3 regions of the Amycolatopsis cynarae genome follow, and region 3 is predicted to be linked to each of the others. Evidence: riboswitches for the same ligand, from Rfam matches in the RefSeq annotation. Region 3 holds a riboswitch; each other region holds the start of a gene.

Region 1 (5,180 bases), 2.8 Mb from region 3:
ATCGCCGCGGCGAGGCGGTCGTGCCCGAGCCGCAGGGCCTGCGGAGACAGCGTCAGGTCTTCCAGACGGCCACCGGGCGCGAGCACCACCCGCACCGCACCGTCCGGGCTCTCCGCGCGCGCCCGCAGGGTCTTGATCTGCTCCTGGCTCCGCTCGGCGCGCTGCTGGATCTCCTGGACCCTCGTGGCGTATCCGGCCAGCCGTTCCTCGGCGGCCTTGAGGTCGTCGCTTGCCACGGACCCTCCCTTCTCTTGATCGCCTACGACGCGAGAAGGTCCCCTTTGGTTCCTTTGGTCGAAACGTCCGTCCCGAGCAGGCGGTCGATCCTCCTGCTCGGGCTTTCCAGCGTGGCGAAGAAGATCGCGGCGAGCAGGGTCAGCAGGATCGCGTCGGTGAGACAGGCGAGCCACACCGCGAACGGCCCCGACGCGGCGCCGAAACCGCGGAAGGCGGCCCACACGGCCAAGGCGACGAGCACGGAACCGGTGACCGCGGTGCCGATCCGGTGCGCCCGGTCCCGGCCGTCCAGCGCGCGGCGGAGCTTCGCCTCGCCGCTCCCCTTGCCGGGCAGGTCACGGGCCAGATAGGCGGCCCCGTGCCGGACGATCCTCGCCGCGTCCGTCCGCGCCGCACCCGCCATCGTGGCGAACAGCACGGCCAGGATCGTGCCCAGGACCACCGCGGCCCCGGGCGGCAGATCGGCCAGCCGCGCCCGGGCGATCTGCGGCCACGGCGAGACGAAGCGCGGCGCCCGCGGCGCGTCGAACCGGGGCACCATCGACAGCGGCACCACCAGCACCACCAGCGCACACCAGGCCGACAGCAGGCGCAGGCGCAGCACGCGCCTCAGCAGCGGCACCGCGGCCCGGTCGGCGGGGGTGACCGGCCAGTCCCGCTGCGCCCGCCGCCCGGCGAGCCGCTGCTGCCCGGCCCGGGTCCGCCCGGTCTCCGGTTGCGGCGGGCCGGGAACCGGGCGGGCCACCCGGACGAGGGCGTAAGCGGTCCCGGCGCCCAGCACCGCGGCGGCAGCCCCGGCGACCGCGAGGGCGAGCGGACGGAGCACCACCGGCCAGACCGCCCCGTCGCGCCCGTAGACACTCCCGTCGCGGTAGACGGGGACATCTTCCTCCCCCGGGGTCAGCACGCCTGGGGCGAATTCGGCCCGCTCGACGTCCCCATCGCCCCACCGGACCTCAGCGACGCAGCCGTAGACGTCACCGAAGCCGTACGCGCTCACCGGCCCGTGATGCACACACGCGAGCACCGACGCGGACCCGAACCGGTCGGCCTCCGGCCCGCCGCCCGCCGTCATCCGGGACACCGTCGCCAGCGTCAGCAGGGCCAGCACGAAACCGGCGCCCCACAGCAGCGCCCGCAGTGCCCTACCCGCCACGGACGTCGGTCCGAAGTGGATGGTCGGCCGGGATCTCGACGAGCACGATGCGAACCCCCTCCGGATCGGAGATCCACGCCTCCCGCAGCCCCCAGGGCTCCAGCAGGGGCTCCCGGTCGAGCCGCACCCCGCGGCCTTCGAGCTCGGCCACGGCGTCGGCCAGATCCCGGACCTGCATCCACAGCACCACGTTCGAGGCGGGGCCTCCCTCACCGTGCCCGGAAACCTCGAGAAGGCCCTGCCCAAGGAAGAAGACCGTGCCTCCGGGGAAGGTCCGGTAGATCGCCAGGCCGAGGACGTCGCGGTAGAACGCCGTCGACCGCTGGGGATCCGCGGGCCGCAGCAGGACCCGGCTGCTCAACACCTGCATGCGTCCTCCCTACCGCACGGCGCGACAAGGCGGCAATCGGGGCGATTCCGGCACGCGTCCCGGCCTGCGGCGAGCGAGGCGCCGACGGGGCCTGCCCGCGCTGCTGGTAGCCTTGTCGCTCGTTGCCGTGTGGCATTCCGCCAGGGAGGAAACCCGGGTTTCCGGGGCCACGAGAACACGGCGGCGAATCCCGGAAGCAGATCGAAGGAGTGCCCGCGTGGCCAACATCAAGTCCCAGATCAAGCGCATCACGACCAACGAGAAGGCGCGCCAGCGCAACCAGTCGATCAAGTCTTCGGTGAAGACCGCGATCCGCAAGTTCCGCGAAGCCGCCGAGGCCGGGGACAAGGACAAGGCGATCGAGCTGCAGCAGGCCGCCGCGAAGAAGCTCGACAAGGCCGCCAGCAAGGGTGTCATCCACCCGAACCAGGCCGCGAACAAGAAGTCGGCCATGGCCAAGCGCGCCAACCAGCTCTGAGTTCACGCATCCCGGAGGGCCCGCCGCTGCCACGCAGCGGCGGGCCCTCCGTCGTTGCGCAGCCCGCCCGGGGAAATGTCGGTGCCGGTCAGTGCCGTCAGTGCCGGTCGCGTGCGTCGGCGAGATCGAGAATCGCCCGTTCGAGGGCGTAGGACGGATCGGCCGCCTGGCCCTTGACCTCGGCGTTCACCCTGGCCACGATGCCCATCGCGGCGGCGAGCCCGGCCGGGGACCATCCGCGCGACTGCCCCTGTGCCTTGCGCACCTTCCAGGGCGGCATGCCCAGTTCGCCCGCCAGCTGGTTCGGATTGCCGCGGCCCGCGGCGGACACCCGCGCGATCGTGCGGACGGCGTCCGCGAGCGCATCCGCGACCAGCACGTGCGGCACGCCGATCTGCTCGGCCCAGCGCATCGACTCCAGCGCGGCGGCCCGGTCACCGCCCACGGCCTTCTCGGCGACCGCGAAACCGGTCACGTCGGCCCGTCCCCGGTGGTAGCGGCGGACCGCCTCCTCGTCCACCTTGCCCCCGGTGTCGGCGACCAGTTGGGCCGACGCCGACGCCAGTTCCCGCAGATCCGAACCGACCGCATCGAGGAGCACGGCCACCGCGCCCGGCTCGATCCGGCCCCCGGCCTGGCGGACTTCGTTGCGCACGAACATTTCCCGCTCGGCGGACTTGGTGATCTTCGGGCATTCGGTGACCTGTGCGCCCGCCTTGCGCAGTGCGGCGGGCAGCGCCTTGGCCGCCTTGCTCCGCCCGCCACCGGTGTGGACGACGACGAGCACCACACCCTCGGCGGGCATCTTGAGGTAGGACAGCACGGCGTCGGCGAGTTCCTGTCCTATGTCCTGCGCGGCCTCGAGCACGATCACCCGGCCCTCGGCGAACAGTGAGGGGCTGACCAGTTCGGCCAGTCCGGGCACGGTGAGCTCGGCCGCCTTGGCCTTCGTGAGTTCCGCCGCGGGATCCGTCTTCCTGGCCGTTTCGAGCGCGGCACGCACGGCACGCTCGACGAGGAGTTCCTCTTCGCCGAGGACGAGATGAAGGGACGGGACCGCGGGCGAGCTCACGCCACGATCCTGCCACGGTGACGAACCCCGCAGGGGCATGGCGCCGCGAGAACGCCCTGTCGTATGGTGTTAGGCGCGTGCCGCCTGGAAGGGCCGCCGCACACAACCGAATACCGCTCATCCAGAGGGGCAGAGGGAACGGCCCGATGAAGCCCCGGCAACCGGCGTCAGCCTGTCATCTCGATTCCGCGAGGTAGCTGACGACCACGGTGCCAATTCCGGCCCGCCCCGGCGGGACAGATGAGGAAAGGACCTCGCGATGACTGCCACCCTCAGGACTGCTTCGACCGGCCGCGCCCTGGACCTGGGCCCCGCCGTGGAACTGGTTTCCAAAGAGGAGGGCCACCGCCAGCCGCTCGCCCCGGAGTTCGTTTCCGCCGAGGACTTTTCGCCGCTGGAGGTCGCCTACGACTTCGGCCGGGTCCGCCGGGAGGACATCGAAGCCGGGCCGAAGAACATCTGGCGGTACAAGAAGCTGCTGCCGGTGCCCTCGAACGTCGAGGAAATCCCGAACACCGAACCGGGCTGTACCAGGCTGGTGCGTGCCGACCGGCTCGCCAAGGCCCTCGGCCTGAAGCGGCTGTGGGTCAAGGACGACACCGGCAACCCCACCCACTCGTTCAAGGACCGCGTGGTCGCCGTCGCGCTGGCCGCCGCGCGGGAGTTCGGTTTCGACACCCTCGCCTGCCCTTCGACCGGCAACCTGGCCAATGCCGTGGCGGCCGCGGCGGCCCGGGCCGGCTGGCGCTCGGTGGTGCTGATCCCGTCCTCGCTGGAGCGCGCGAAGGTGCTCACCACCGCGGTGTACGACGGCGACCTCATTGCCGTCGACGGCAACTATGACGACGTGAACCGCCTCGCCACCCAGCTCGCCGCCGAGCACGACACGTGGGCGTTCGTGAACGTCAACGTCCGCCCGTACTACTCGGAGGGCTCCAAGACCCTGGCCTTCGAGGTCGCCGAGCAACTCGGCTGGCGCCTGCCGGAGCAGATCGTGGTCCCGATCGCGTCCGGCTCCCAGCTGACCAAGGTGGACAAGGGCTTCCGCGAACTGGGCAGCCTCGGCCTGGTGGAAGAGAGCCCGTACAAGGTCTTCGGCGCGCAGGCCACCGGCTGCTCGCCGGTCTCGGCCGCGTTCCGCAACGGCTACGACGTGGTGCAGCCGGTCAAGCCGGACACCATCGCCCGCTCCCTGGCCATCGGCAACCCGGCGGACGGGCCCTACGTGCTCGACACGGTCCACCGCACCGGCGGCGCGATCGAGGACGTCAGCGACGAGGAAATCGTCGAGGGCATCCGCCTGCTCGCGCGAACCGAGGGCATCTTCACCGAAACCGCCGGCGGGGTCACCGTGGCGACCGCCAAGAAGCTCATCGAGACCGGCAAGCTCGACCCCGAGGCGGAGACGGTGCTGCTGATCACCGGCGACGGCCTGAAGACACTGGACGCCGTCGAGGGCCGGATCGGTCCTAAGGCGACAGTGCCGCCGAACGCCGACGCCGTCCGCCGGGCGCTCGAAAGCTGACCGCACGGGCCCGCACGCTCATTTTCCCCTGCGCACCAACGCGAGTTCTCCCTTCTGGCTGAGCACCGCCGCGTCGCCGTCGGTGTCGGTGCGGGCGACAAGCGCACCACCCGCGGCCAGTGTGTCCATTGTGGACCTACTGGGGTGGCCGTAGGGGTTGCCTGCGCCGGCACTGACCAGTGCCACCCGCGGGGACACCGCGGCGAAGAACTGGGGCAGCGAGTAGCGGCTTCCGTGGTGTGGTGTCTTGAGCACCTCCGCGTGCAGATCGGTGCCGTCGGTGAGCAGGGCGCTCTGGGCGAGGAGTTCGACGTCGCCGGTGAGCAGGACCCGGCCGGCCCG
Region 2 (5,180 bases), 3.3 Mb from region 3:
GGTCGTGCTGGGGCTGGGCGCGGCCGTGTTGCTGGCCTCCGTGCTCGCGGTCCGGCTCTCCACCCGGGTCGGCCTTCCCTCGCTGCTGCTCTACCTGCTGCTCGGGGTGCTGCTCGGCAAGGCCGGTTTCGGTATCCAGCTCACCGATCCCACGCTGACCCAGTCGCTCGGACTCGCCGCACTGGTGCTGATCCTCACCGAAGGCGGCCTGACCACACGCTGGTCGTCGGTCAAACCCGCGCTGGCGCAGGGAATCGCTCTGTCCACTGTGGCCGTTGGGTTGAGCGTGGCGATCACCGGGGCGGCACTGCACTGGCTGCTGGGCCTGGACTGGCGCATGGCTCTGCTGTGGGGTGCCGTGCTCGCCTCCACCGACTCGGCCGCCGTGTTCTCGGTGCTGCGCACGCTCGGCATCCGGCGGCGGCTGGTGGGCGCGCTGGAGATCGAGTCCGGCCTCAACGACGCCCCGGCCTACATCGCCGTGGTCGTGCTCGCCGAGGGTTCGCGGCTGGACTGGACGCTGCCCCTGCTGGTGGTCTACGAACTACTGGCCGGTCTCGCGGTGGGGGCGGCACTGGGCTGGCTGGGGGCGTGGGCCCTGCGGCGCGCCGCATTGCCCGCCACCGGTCTCTATCCACTCGCGACGGTCGCGATGTGCGTGGTCGCCTACGCCTGCGGCCAGTTCGCCCACGCGTCGGGACTGCTCGCCACCTACGTCGCCGCGCTGATCCTGGGCAACGCCCGCCTGCCGCACCGTTCCGACACGGTGTCCTTCGCCGAGGGCATGGGCTGGCTCGCGCAGATCGGGCTGTTCGTGCTGCTCGGCCTGTTTGCCACCCCGGAACGCCTGCTGTACGCGGTGGTGCCGGGCCTGGTGGCGGGCGCGGTGGTGCTGCTGCTCGCCCGGCCGCTGTCGGTGCTGGTGTCGCAACTGCCGTTCCGCGTTCCCTGGCGGGAGCAGGTGTTCCTGTCCTGGGCGGGACTGCGCGGGGCGGTGCCCATCGTGCTCGCCATGATCCCGCTCGCCCTCGGCCTGCCGGACGCGGAGCGGCTGGTGGACGCGGTGTTCGTGCTGGTCGTCGTGCTCACCCTGGTGCAGGGCACGACGCTGAGCAGGCTGGCGGGGGTGCTCGGCCTGTCCGCCGAGACCGAGCCGAAGGAGATCGAGGTGGACTCCGCGGCGTTGGACGAGCTCCAGGCGGCGCTGCTGCAGGTCCGCATCCAGCGGGGATCCCGGCTGCACGGCGTCTACCTCACCGAGCTGCGCCTGCCCGCGGGGGCGTCGCTGAGCCTGATCGTGCGCGACGGGAAGAGCTTCACCCCGCAGCGGACCACCCGGCTGCAGGAGGGCGACCAGTTGCTGGTGGTGGCCACCGAATCGGCGCTCGAAACCGCCGAGCGGCGGCTGCGCGCGGTGGACCGGGCGGGCCCGCTGGCGCGCTGGCGCGGCGAATCGGGCCGCTGACCGCCGTCCCACCATCCGGTCGCCGGTCGCCTCGTCCCGGCCCATTCGGCTAGGCTGCCCACAGGTCATGAGTGCCAGCGCGAAGCCCCGGCTCGCTGGCCGGCAACCCTCCTACCGCGGTGGGGTGCCCCGGGTGAGGACCTGGTCCGCCGCGCGGTGCGGCGGGCAAGCGCGGACCCCCCGGGGTCCCTGGGTCGTCCAGGAGACGTCGTGACGCTCACCGTCGGCAGCACCATCGACAGCACCGAAATCCGTGTCCGGCAGGACATCCCGGCCGTGCTGGGCACCCGCGTCCCGCTGGTGACCGGGGGAGAGACCGGCTACGCCAATCTCGACCACGCGGCCAGCGCGCCGTGCCTGGCCGCGGTCCGCGACGCCGTGGACGCCTTCCTGCCGTGGTACGCCAGTGCCCACCGCGGCGCCGGTTTCGCCTCGCAAGTGTCCACAAGGGTCTATGAGCGGGCACGGGAGGTGCTGCGGAAGTTCGCCGGCGCGCGCGACCGGGACACCGTGATCTTCACCCGCAACACCACCGACGCCCTGAACCTGTTGGCGCGCGCCCTGCCCCGGCACACCTCGGTGGTGCTGTTCGACACCGAGCACCATGCGGCGCTGCTGCCGTGGCGCGGCCCGAACGTGGTCCGCATCCCGGCGCCACGCACCCGGCTCGCGGCCGTCGCCGCGGTGGAGCGGGCGCTGGCGGGCTGCCCGGCCGGGCCGCGGCTGGTGGTGCTGACCGGCGCGTCGAACGTGACCGGGGAAACCCTGCCGGTGGCCGAGATCGCCGCGGTCGCCCGGCGGCACGGCGCCCGCACCGCACTGGACGCGGCGCAGCTCGCCCCGCACCGCCCGATCTCGCTGACCGGCCTCGACGTCGACTACGTCGTGCTGTCGGGCCACAAGCTGTACGCGCCGTTCGGGGCGGGCGCCCTGATCGGCCGCGCCGACTGGCTGCGCGCCGCCACGCCGTATCTGGCCGGTGGCGGCGCCACCAAGGCCGTCACCCGGCACGAGACCGGGGTCGGCGTCACCTGGCACACCGGCCCGGAACGGCACGAGGCCGGTTCACCCAACATCGTCGGCGTCCATGCCCTCGCGGTCGCCTGCGAGCAGCTCGGGGCGCACTGGGACGCGTTGGAGGCGCACGAGCACGCGCTGCTGGAGCGCCTGCGGGCCGGGCTGGCCGCCGTGCCGGGGCTGGCCGAACTGCGGTTGTTCGACGACGAGAGTGACCGGACCGGTACCGTGAGCTTCACCCTCGACGGCTTCGAACCGGGCTGGCTGTCGGCGGTGCTGTCGGCCGAATACGGCATCGGTGTGCGGGACGGCGCGTTCTGCGCGCACATCGCCACCCGCAGGCTGGCCGGGCAGGGCGCGCAGGCGGTGCGGGTGAGCCTGGGCCTGGGCACCACCGAAGAGCACATCGACCGGCTGGTGCTGGCGCTGCGGCAGATCGTCGCGCGGGGTGCCCGCTGGACCTACGGCCGCCCCGCCGGGCGCTGGGCGCCCGTGCCGGACCCGCGCCCGCTGCCCCCGTTCCTGGCCGGGTGAGCAGGGCGGACGGCCCGGCGTGGACAATGGTCCGGGTGAGCACCGAAAACCGATCGCAGCCCGAGACCAGCTCCGGGGAGGAACCGGCCCCGCAGGCGCCGAAGCGGCGGGTGGGTCTGCTCGCCGCCGTCGCCCTTGCGGCGGTCGCGCTCGACATCCTCACCAAGGTCCTCGTCGTGTCCAATTTGGAGGGACGGGAGCCGGTGAAGCTCCTCGGCGGCCTGGTCTACCTCCAGCTCGTCCGTAACCCCGGTGCGGCCTTCTCCATGGCCACCGGGATGACCTGGGTGCTGGCGCTGGTGGCGATCGCCGTGGTGGGCACCCTCATCTGGTTCGCCGGTCGCCTGCGCTCGGCGGGCTGGGCGGTCGGGCTCGGCCTGGTGCTCGCCGGCGCACTGGGCAACCTGATCGACCGCCTCTTCCGCGCGCCGGGCCCGCTGCGCGGGCACGTGGTCGACTTCATCTCCGTGTTCGCCCCCAACGCCGAGGCCTTCCCGGTGTTCAACGTGGCGGATTCGTGCATCTGCGTGGGCGGCGCCCTGATCGTGCTGCTGTCGGTGCTGGGCCGCGACTACGACGGAACCGTCCGGGGCCGCAAATGACGGCGCGGATGCTGCCCGTCCCCGACGGGCTCGACGGGATGCGCGTGGACGCCGGGCTCGCCAAGCTGCTGGGGCTGTCCCGGACGGTGGTGGCCGAACTCGCCGAAGCCGGTGAGGTGCTGCTCGACGGGCACCCGGCGGGCAAGTCCGACCGGCTGACCGCGGGCGGGCTGCTCGAGGTCACGCTGCCGGAGCCGGAGAACCACGTCCAGGTGGTCGCGGAGCCCGTCGAGGGCCTGCGCATCCTCCACGACGACGACGACATCGTGGTGGTGTCCAAGCCGGTCGGCGTGGCGGTGCACCCCAGCCCGGGCTGGACCGGGCCCACCGTGGTCGGCGGGCTGGCCGCCGCCGGGCTGCGCATCTCCACCTCCGGTGCCGCGGAGCGGCAGGGCGTGGTGCACCGGCTGGACGCCGGGACCACCGGGGTGATGGTGGTGGCCAAGAGCGAGCACGCCTACACCGTGCTCAAGCGCGCGTTCAAGGAACGCACCGTGGACAAGGGCTACCACGCCGTCGTGCAGGGCCATCCGGACCCGACCCGCGGCACCATCGACGCGCCGATCGACCGCCATCCCCGCCACGACTACAAGTTCGCCGTGGTCGCGGGGGGCCGTCCCAGCGTCACGCACTACGAGGTGGTCGAAGCGTTCCGCGCGGCCTCGCTGGTGGCCATCAAGCTGGAGACCGGCCGCACCCACCAGATCCGGGTGCACTTCGCCGCGGTGCGGCATCCCTGCGTGGGCGACCTCACCTACGGCGCCGATCCCGTGCTGTCGCGCAGGCTCGGCCTGTCGAGGCAGTGGCTGCACGCCCGCACCCTCGGCTTCGCGCACCCCGCCGACGGGCGGTGGGTGCAGTTCGAGGCCGACTACCCGGACGACCTCAAGCACGCACTGGACATCCTCCGCGCCGACTCCTGACCCGTACGGCCGTTGGCCGGCAGCGGCCGGACAGGGGCGGCGTTCCTCCAAGCGGGACCTGCCCCAAGGTGGCGTTGAGGGCGTTTATGACCCTCAAGGCCACCTTCAGGGCACCCAACACTGGGACGACGTACGGCCGTTGGCCGTGAAGGGGCCCTTCACGGCTCTCGCCACGGCCCCGGCCGGGGGTCAGTCGTCCAGGGACCAGGTGAGCGTGCGCTCGTCGGGTTCGGGGCGGGGGCTCCAGCGCAGCGAGACCACGCGGGTGGCTTCGGGGACCACGTAGACGGTGTGCCCCCCGGCGGTCTCGCCCGGCTGCACCCCGATCTTGTGCGGCGGCCGGGAGGTCAGGGAGACCGGGGCCTTCGTGATCGCCCTGCCCTCGGCGGTGAGCAGTTCGAGGTAGTTGTCCGGCAGGGACACGAACGGGATGGCGCCGCGGTTGGTGATCTCGGTGTGCACCACGATGGCCCGCTCGCCCTCCTCCAGCCGGTAGCCCGCGGCGGCGAACAGGAAGTCCGCCGGATCCTGCACCTCCAGCAACTGCACCGACAGCTGCTCACCCTCGAGACCCTGGGTGTTCAGCGCCTCGCCGATCCGGCCCGTCCGCCGCACCGGGCCGGACGGGGCGGCGCGCTG
Region 3 (5,180 bases):
CGACACCACGATCGTCAATATCGCGCTGCCCTCGGCCCAGCACGACCTCGGCATGTCCGACGCGGCACGCCAGTGGACCATCAGCGCCTACACGCTGGCCTTCGGCGGGCTGCTGCTGCTCGGCGGCCGCCTCGCCGACCGGCTCGGCCGCAAGAACACCCTGATCGTTGGCGCACTCGGCTTCGCGATCGCCTCCGCCGTCGGCGGCGCGGCGACCGGACCCGGCATGCTGATGGCCGCCCGTGCCGCGCAGGGAGTGTTCGCCGCACTGCTCGCACCGTCAACGCTTTCCCTGCTCACCATCACGTTCACCGAGACGAAGGAACGGGCGAAGGCGTTCGGGATCTACAGCGCGATCATGATGTCCGGTGCCGCCGCCGGGCTCATCACGGGCGGCGCGCTCGCCGAGTACCTGAACTGGCGCTGGTGCCTCTACGTCAACCTCCCGGTCGCGGTGGCGGCCGGGCTCGCGGGCTGGTTCGTGCTGCCCTCCGTGGCGGGACACCGCGAGACGCGATTGGACTGGATCAGTGCGCTCCTCGGCAGCGGCGGCATCGTCGCCCTCGTCTACGCACTGTCCGAAGTGGCCACTCGCGGCTGGGGTTCCGGCCTTGTGCTCGGGCTGCTCGGCACCGCGCTGGTGCTGCTGGCGGCGTTCGTCCTCCGGCAGGCCCGCGTGGCCAACCCGCTGCTGCCCCTGCGCATCCTCGCCGACCGCACCCGAACCGGCGCCTACCTGAGCATCGCCGCGGCCGCGTTCGGGATGTTCGGCATGTTCCTGTTCCTGACCTACCAGCTGCAGGCGATCATGCACTACGGCGCGTTCACCGCGGGACTGGCGTTCCTGCCGTTCCTGCTGGGCAACGTGCTGGTGTCCACGCTGATCACGCGCCGCATCCTGCCCCGCACCGGACCGCGACCGCTGTTGGTGACCGGCCTGCTACTGATGGCAACGGGACTGCTGACGCTCACCCAGCTGAGCCCGGCCTCCTCGTACTGGGGCCTGATCCTGCCGGTCGAACTCGTCCTCGGCGCCGGGGCCGGGCTGGCGATGCCCACGGTGATGAACATCGCCACGGTCGGTGTCGGCGAGCGAGACGCCGGGGTGGCGTCGGCGTTCATCACCACCTCGCAGCAGGCCGGAGCCTCACTGGGCACCGCGTCGCTCAACACCATCGCGGCGAGTGCGACCGCCTCAGCCTCCGGACTCGGTGCGGTCGGCGCCACCGTGCACGGCTACGCGGTCGCGAACGGCTGGGCCGGTGCGATCGTCGGCCTCGCGGCCCTCGCCATCGGCGCCCTCGTCACCCGCCCCCGGACCGCCACCCCGGCGGCTACCTGACGGCCGTGAGGGACCCCCTCACGGCACTGCCTCAGGCGGCGACGAGGCGCTTCGGGCCGTCGGCGAGCCGGGTGACGTGGGCGCCGCGGTCGCCGATCCACGCCAGAGCCGCGTCGGCCTGACCGCCGCGCACGCCGACCCGGAAGCGCGCCACCGGGGTGTCGCCGACCCGGGTCAGGCCGCCGCCGATGGTGGCGAGGTCGACGTCGAACCGGGTGGAGGCCTCCGGCAGCAGCGCACCGACGGCGGCGAAACCGATCAGCACCACGTCGGCCGCCCGGTCGTAGCTCGCGGCCTGGGCACGCGGCGTCTCGACGGCGGGCAGCAGGGTCTCGGCGATCCGGCTGTCCGGGGTGGCGAGCAGGTTCAGCAGGGCGCCCGACTCCACGACCCGGCCCGAGTCCAGCACCGCGACCTCGTCGCAGACCCGGCGCACCACACCCGCGTCCTGGGTGGTCAGCAGCACCGTCACCCCGAGTTCGGCACGGGCGCGGTCGAGCACGGCGAGCACGCCGCCCGCCTCCTCGGGCGCCACTCCGGCGGTGGGGTCGTCGGCGAGCAGCACGGCGGGCCCGGAGACCAGGGCACGCGCCAGCGCGACCCGGCGCCGCTGCCCGGGGGTCAGCTCACCCGGCCGCTGCGCGGCACGCTGCGTCAGCCCGGCCACGTCGAGCAGCCGTCCGACGCGGCTCCGCCGCTGCGGGCCGTCCACCCCGAGCTGTTCGAGCGGAGCGGCCACGTTCCCGGCCGCGGTGCGCTCCTCGTGCAGCACCGGGTTGAGCACCGCCACCTGGCGCCGCACCTCGCGCAGCCTGCGGCCGTCCAGCGCGGCCGTGTTCAGCCCATCCAGCCGCACCGTCCCGCGGTCCGGCTTCTCCTGCAACGCGATGCAGCGGGCCAGTGTCGACTTCCCCGCCTCGGCGGGACCGAACACGCCGTACAGCGAACCGGCGCCGATCTCGAGGCTCACTTCCCGCAGAGCGAGCACCGGAGACGGGTTACCGGGAAAGGACTTGGTCAGCTTTTCGAGAGTGATCACAACAGCTCCACAGGACGAGCGCCGGCAAGATCCGGGCGCGAACAGTCGTCAGCACAAGGGACCGTCCATTGTGGACGGTCGGCGAAGGGTGAACGAATTTCAGCTAGTGAAAACGGTCAGCGACGACATGCGCAGACGCTCCGGCGGCACTCATCGACGACTCGGCGCCTGGTGAGCATTCGCGTGCGATACACAGAATCCTCCATCGATCCTGGCGGTAGCACCTGCCCGGCGGGTGGTTGCTGCGACTTCGGCGAGCCAGGTCTCTCAGTCGCTCGGGATGGATACGTAAAGAGTAGAACGGACGCGACCAGGCAAGCGCAAGCCCCAGGGGACAGATCACATCCGAAGGTCACACGGACGGCGGTAAGGCCCTACGTTCCGCGATCCGGGCGAAATCACCGACCGTCAACTGCTCTCCCCGGGTGCCCGGGTCGACGCCCGCCGCTTGGAGTAGCGCACCCGCGCGCTCGGCCGAACCGGCCCACGAGGCGAGCGCGGCCCGCAGCGTCTTGCGCCGCTGCGCGAACGCGGCGTCGATCACCGCGAACACGGCCGCTCGATCGGCCGTCGAGACCGGTTCGGCGGCCCGTTCGAAGGCCACCAGCGCGGAATCGACGTTCGGCACGGGCCAGAACACCGAGCGGGGCACCGGGGCGACCTTGCGCGTGTGGCCGTACCAGGCGAGCTTCACGCTCGGTACGCCGTAGATCCGGCTGCCCGGCCCGGCCGCCATCCGGTCGGCGACCTCGGTCTGGACCATGACCAGCGCACTGGCCAGCGAAGGCAGTTCGGCCAGCAGGTGCAGCACCACCGGCACGGCCACGTTGTAGGGCAGATTGGCGACCAGGGTGGACGGCGGTACCGGCAGTTCGTCCGCCCGCAGCTTCAGCGCGTCGCGGGTCAGCACGGTCAGCCGCGACGCCGCTTCGGGCGCGTGTTCGGCGGCGGTGGCGGGCAGCCGCCCGGCCAGGACCGGATCGATCTCCACGGCCGACACCCGCGCCCCCGCGGCCAGCAGGCCCAGGGTCAGCGAGCCGAGCCCGGGACCGACCTCCAGTACGGAGTCGCCGGGGGCGACCCCGGCCAGTTCCACGATCCGCCGGACGGTGTTCGGGTCGTGCACGAAGTTCTGGCCGAGCTTCTTGGTCGGCCGCACCTCCAGCTCGGCGGCCAGCCCACGGATCTCGGCGGGCCCGAGCAGCGTAGTCACGCCCGGAACTCTACTGTCAGTTCAGGCCGAGTCGGCCAGGGCGGTGCCCCCAAGGCGACCTTGAGGGCGTTCATGACCCTGAAGGTGTCCTTCAGGGTCATCCGGATCAGGCCCGGGCGCCGCAGACCGGCCAGGCGCTGTAGCCGCCGCGCGCGTCGCGCACCTTGGTCGCGATCGCGATCTGCTGCTCGCGGGTGGCCTGGTTCGGGTACTGGGCGTACGCCCCGCCGCCGTAGGCGAGCCAGGTCTGCTGGTCGAACTGGAGACCGCCGTAGTAGCCGTTGCCGGTGTTGGTCGCCCAGTTGCCGCCGGACTCGCACGCCGCGATGCGGTCCCAGGCCGCTCCGTCGCTGACGACGGGCTGTTTGGTGCCGATCCGGACGATCTTCGGCTTGGCATCGGTCAGCACCTTGACCGAGAGCTGCTGCCGGGCGGTTTCCTTGCCGTTCTTCTTCGTGATCCGATAGGTCACCAGCTGCTTGCCGGGCGCACCGGGATCGTCCACAACCTGCTTGCCCGCATCCAGGGTCGAGTCCTTGACCTGCTGAACCGGCGGGTCGACGTCCTCTTCCTGGTTGATCACCGAAACACCGGTGCGGCTGATGTGCACCTCGGCGCCATCGGCCAACTTGAACTGCACACCACCGTCGACCGCGTCATCCGGCCCCAGGCTGAGGTTCTGCTCCTTGAGGAACTCCTCCGCCGTCACCGCGGTCGAGGTGACCTGGCGGGGCGCGGAGTCGCCGTCGAAGACGGTGACGTGCTTGAGGGTCTTGACCTCGACGGTGGCGCCGGAAAGCGACAGCTCACCGTCCTTCGGCATGGAGAACCAGGTGCCGGGACCGAAGTGGTTGGCCAGCCCGAGCTGGTCGAGCGCCTGGGCGAGGTTGCTCGCGCGGACCCAGGAGTCGCTCGCGACACCGTCCACGACCAGGGTCAGGTGGCGGCCCCGCTCCAGCTTGATGACACCGCCGTCACCGACCGGCGCCTGCGGCGACGGGGACAGGGCGTCGTGTTCGCCGACGGTGAGACCGGCGTCCGCGAGAACCTCGCCGACCGTCTTGCCGAAGCTGTGCACCGTCTGCGTGTGACCGTCGACATCGACCGTCACGCTCTTGTTCATCGCCAGCGCGGCCGCACCGCCACCGGTCAGGCTGATCAGCAGCGCCAAGACCGAGCCGCGGAGGAACCGCCGCTTCCAGGTCTTCACGGCCGAGACCAGAGCCCGCTCGGGCTCCTCCTCGCCCTCGCCCGCCTCACTGCTCGCCGTGCGGTCCTCGGACACCTCGTCCGGGAGCGCGAGCGTGGGCAGCATCGTCGTTTCGGCGTTGATGAGCCGGATCAACTCGTCGACATCGATCTCGGCCTCGGCCATCAGATCGTCGGCGTCGGGACCCAGCACCGTGCGCACGTCGTGCTCGGTGATGGCGAGGTCGTCGGAGAAGTCCCAGTCGTTGTCCGGACCCGGCCAGTCCAGGGTGCCCACTCCGCCGCGGGAGGACCCGTTCCAGTCCACCGTCTCGTCGAAGCGCGCCTGAGCCTGTCTACTACCAGCAGTCACAGCAGGTCGTTCCCTTTCGCACTAG

The links. Region 3 has a riboswitch for S-adenosylmethionine ahead of ORV05_RS01770 (methionine ABC transporter ATP-binding protein). Riboswitches for the same ligand answer to the same signal wherever they lie in the genome.
Region 1: another riboswitch for S-adenosylmethionine. It lies ahead of thrC (threonine synthase); the one in region 3 lies ahead of ORV05_RS01770 (methionine ABC transporter ATP-binding protein).
Region 2: another riboswitch for S-adenosylmethionine. It lies ahead of ORV05_RS21865 (aminotransferase class V-fold PLP-dependent enzyme); the one in region 3 lies ahead of ORV05_RS01770 (methionine ABC transporter ATP-binding protein).

What each region holds. Positions count from the first base shown of each region.
Region 1 covers NZ_CP113836.1:5,052,462-5,057,641, forward strand. Annotated here, with positions in the region: gene ORV05_RS24140 (YbaB/EbfC family nucleoid-associated protein) at 1-236, opposite strand, end outside; gene ORV05_RS24145 (DUF6346 domain-containing protein) at 260-1,393, opposite strand; gene ORV05_RS24150 (VOC family protein) at 1,383-1,763, opposite strand; gene rpsT (30S ribosomal protein S20) at 1,981-2,241, shown strand; gene holA (DNA polymerase III subunit delta) at 2,339-3,313, opposite strand; SAM riboswitch class I at 3,428-3,560, shown strand; gene thrC (threonine synthase) at 3,573-4,838, shown strand; gene ORV05_RS24170 (ComEC/Rec2 family competence protein) at 4,857-5,180, opposite strand, start outside.
Region 2 covers NZ_CP113836.1:4,578,657-4,583,836, reverse strand. Annotated here, with positions in the region: gene ORV05_RS21870 (potassium/proton antiporter) at 1-1,465, shown strand, start outside; SAM riboswitch class IV at 1,529-1,643, shown strand; gene ORV05_RS21865 (aminotransferase class V-fold PLP-dependent enzyme) at 1,676-3,016, shown strand; gene lspA (signal peptidase II) at 3,043-3,618, shown strand; gene ORV05_RS21855 (RluA family pseudouridine synthase) at 3,615-4,541, shown strand; gene ORV05_RS21850 (AsnC family protein) at 4,731-5,180, opposite strand, start outside.
Region 3 covers NZ_CP113836.1:374,953-380,132, reverse strand. Annotated here, with positions in the region: gene ORV05_RS01775 (MFS transporter) at 1-1,342, shown strand, start outside; gene ORV05_RS01770 (methionine ABC transporter ATP-binding protein) at 1,374-2,381, opposite strand; SAM riboswitch class I at 2,581-2,668, opposite strand; gene rsmA (16S rRNA (adenine(1518)-N(6)/adenine(1519)-N(6))-dimethyltransferase RsmA) at 2,734-3,594, opposite strand; gene ORV05_RS01760 (resuscitation-promoting factor) at 3,701-5,110, opposite strand.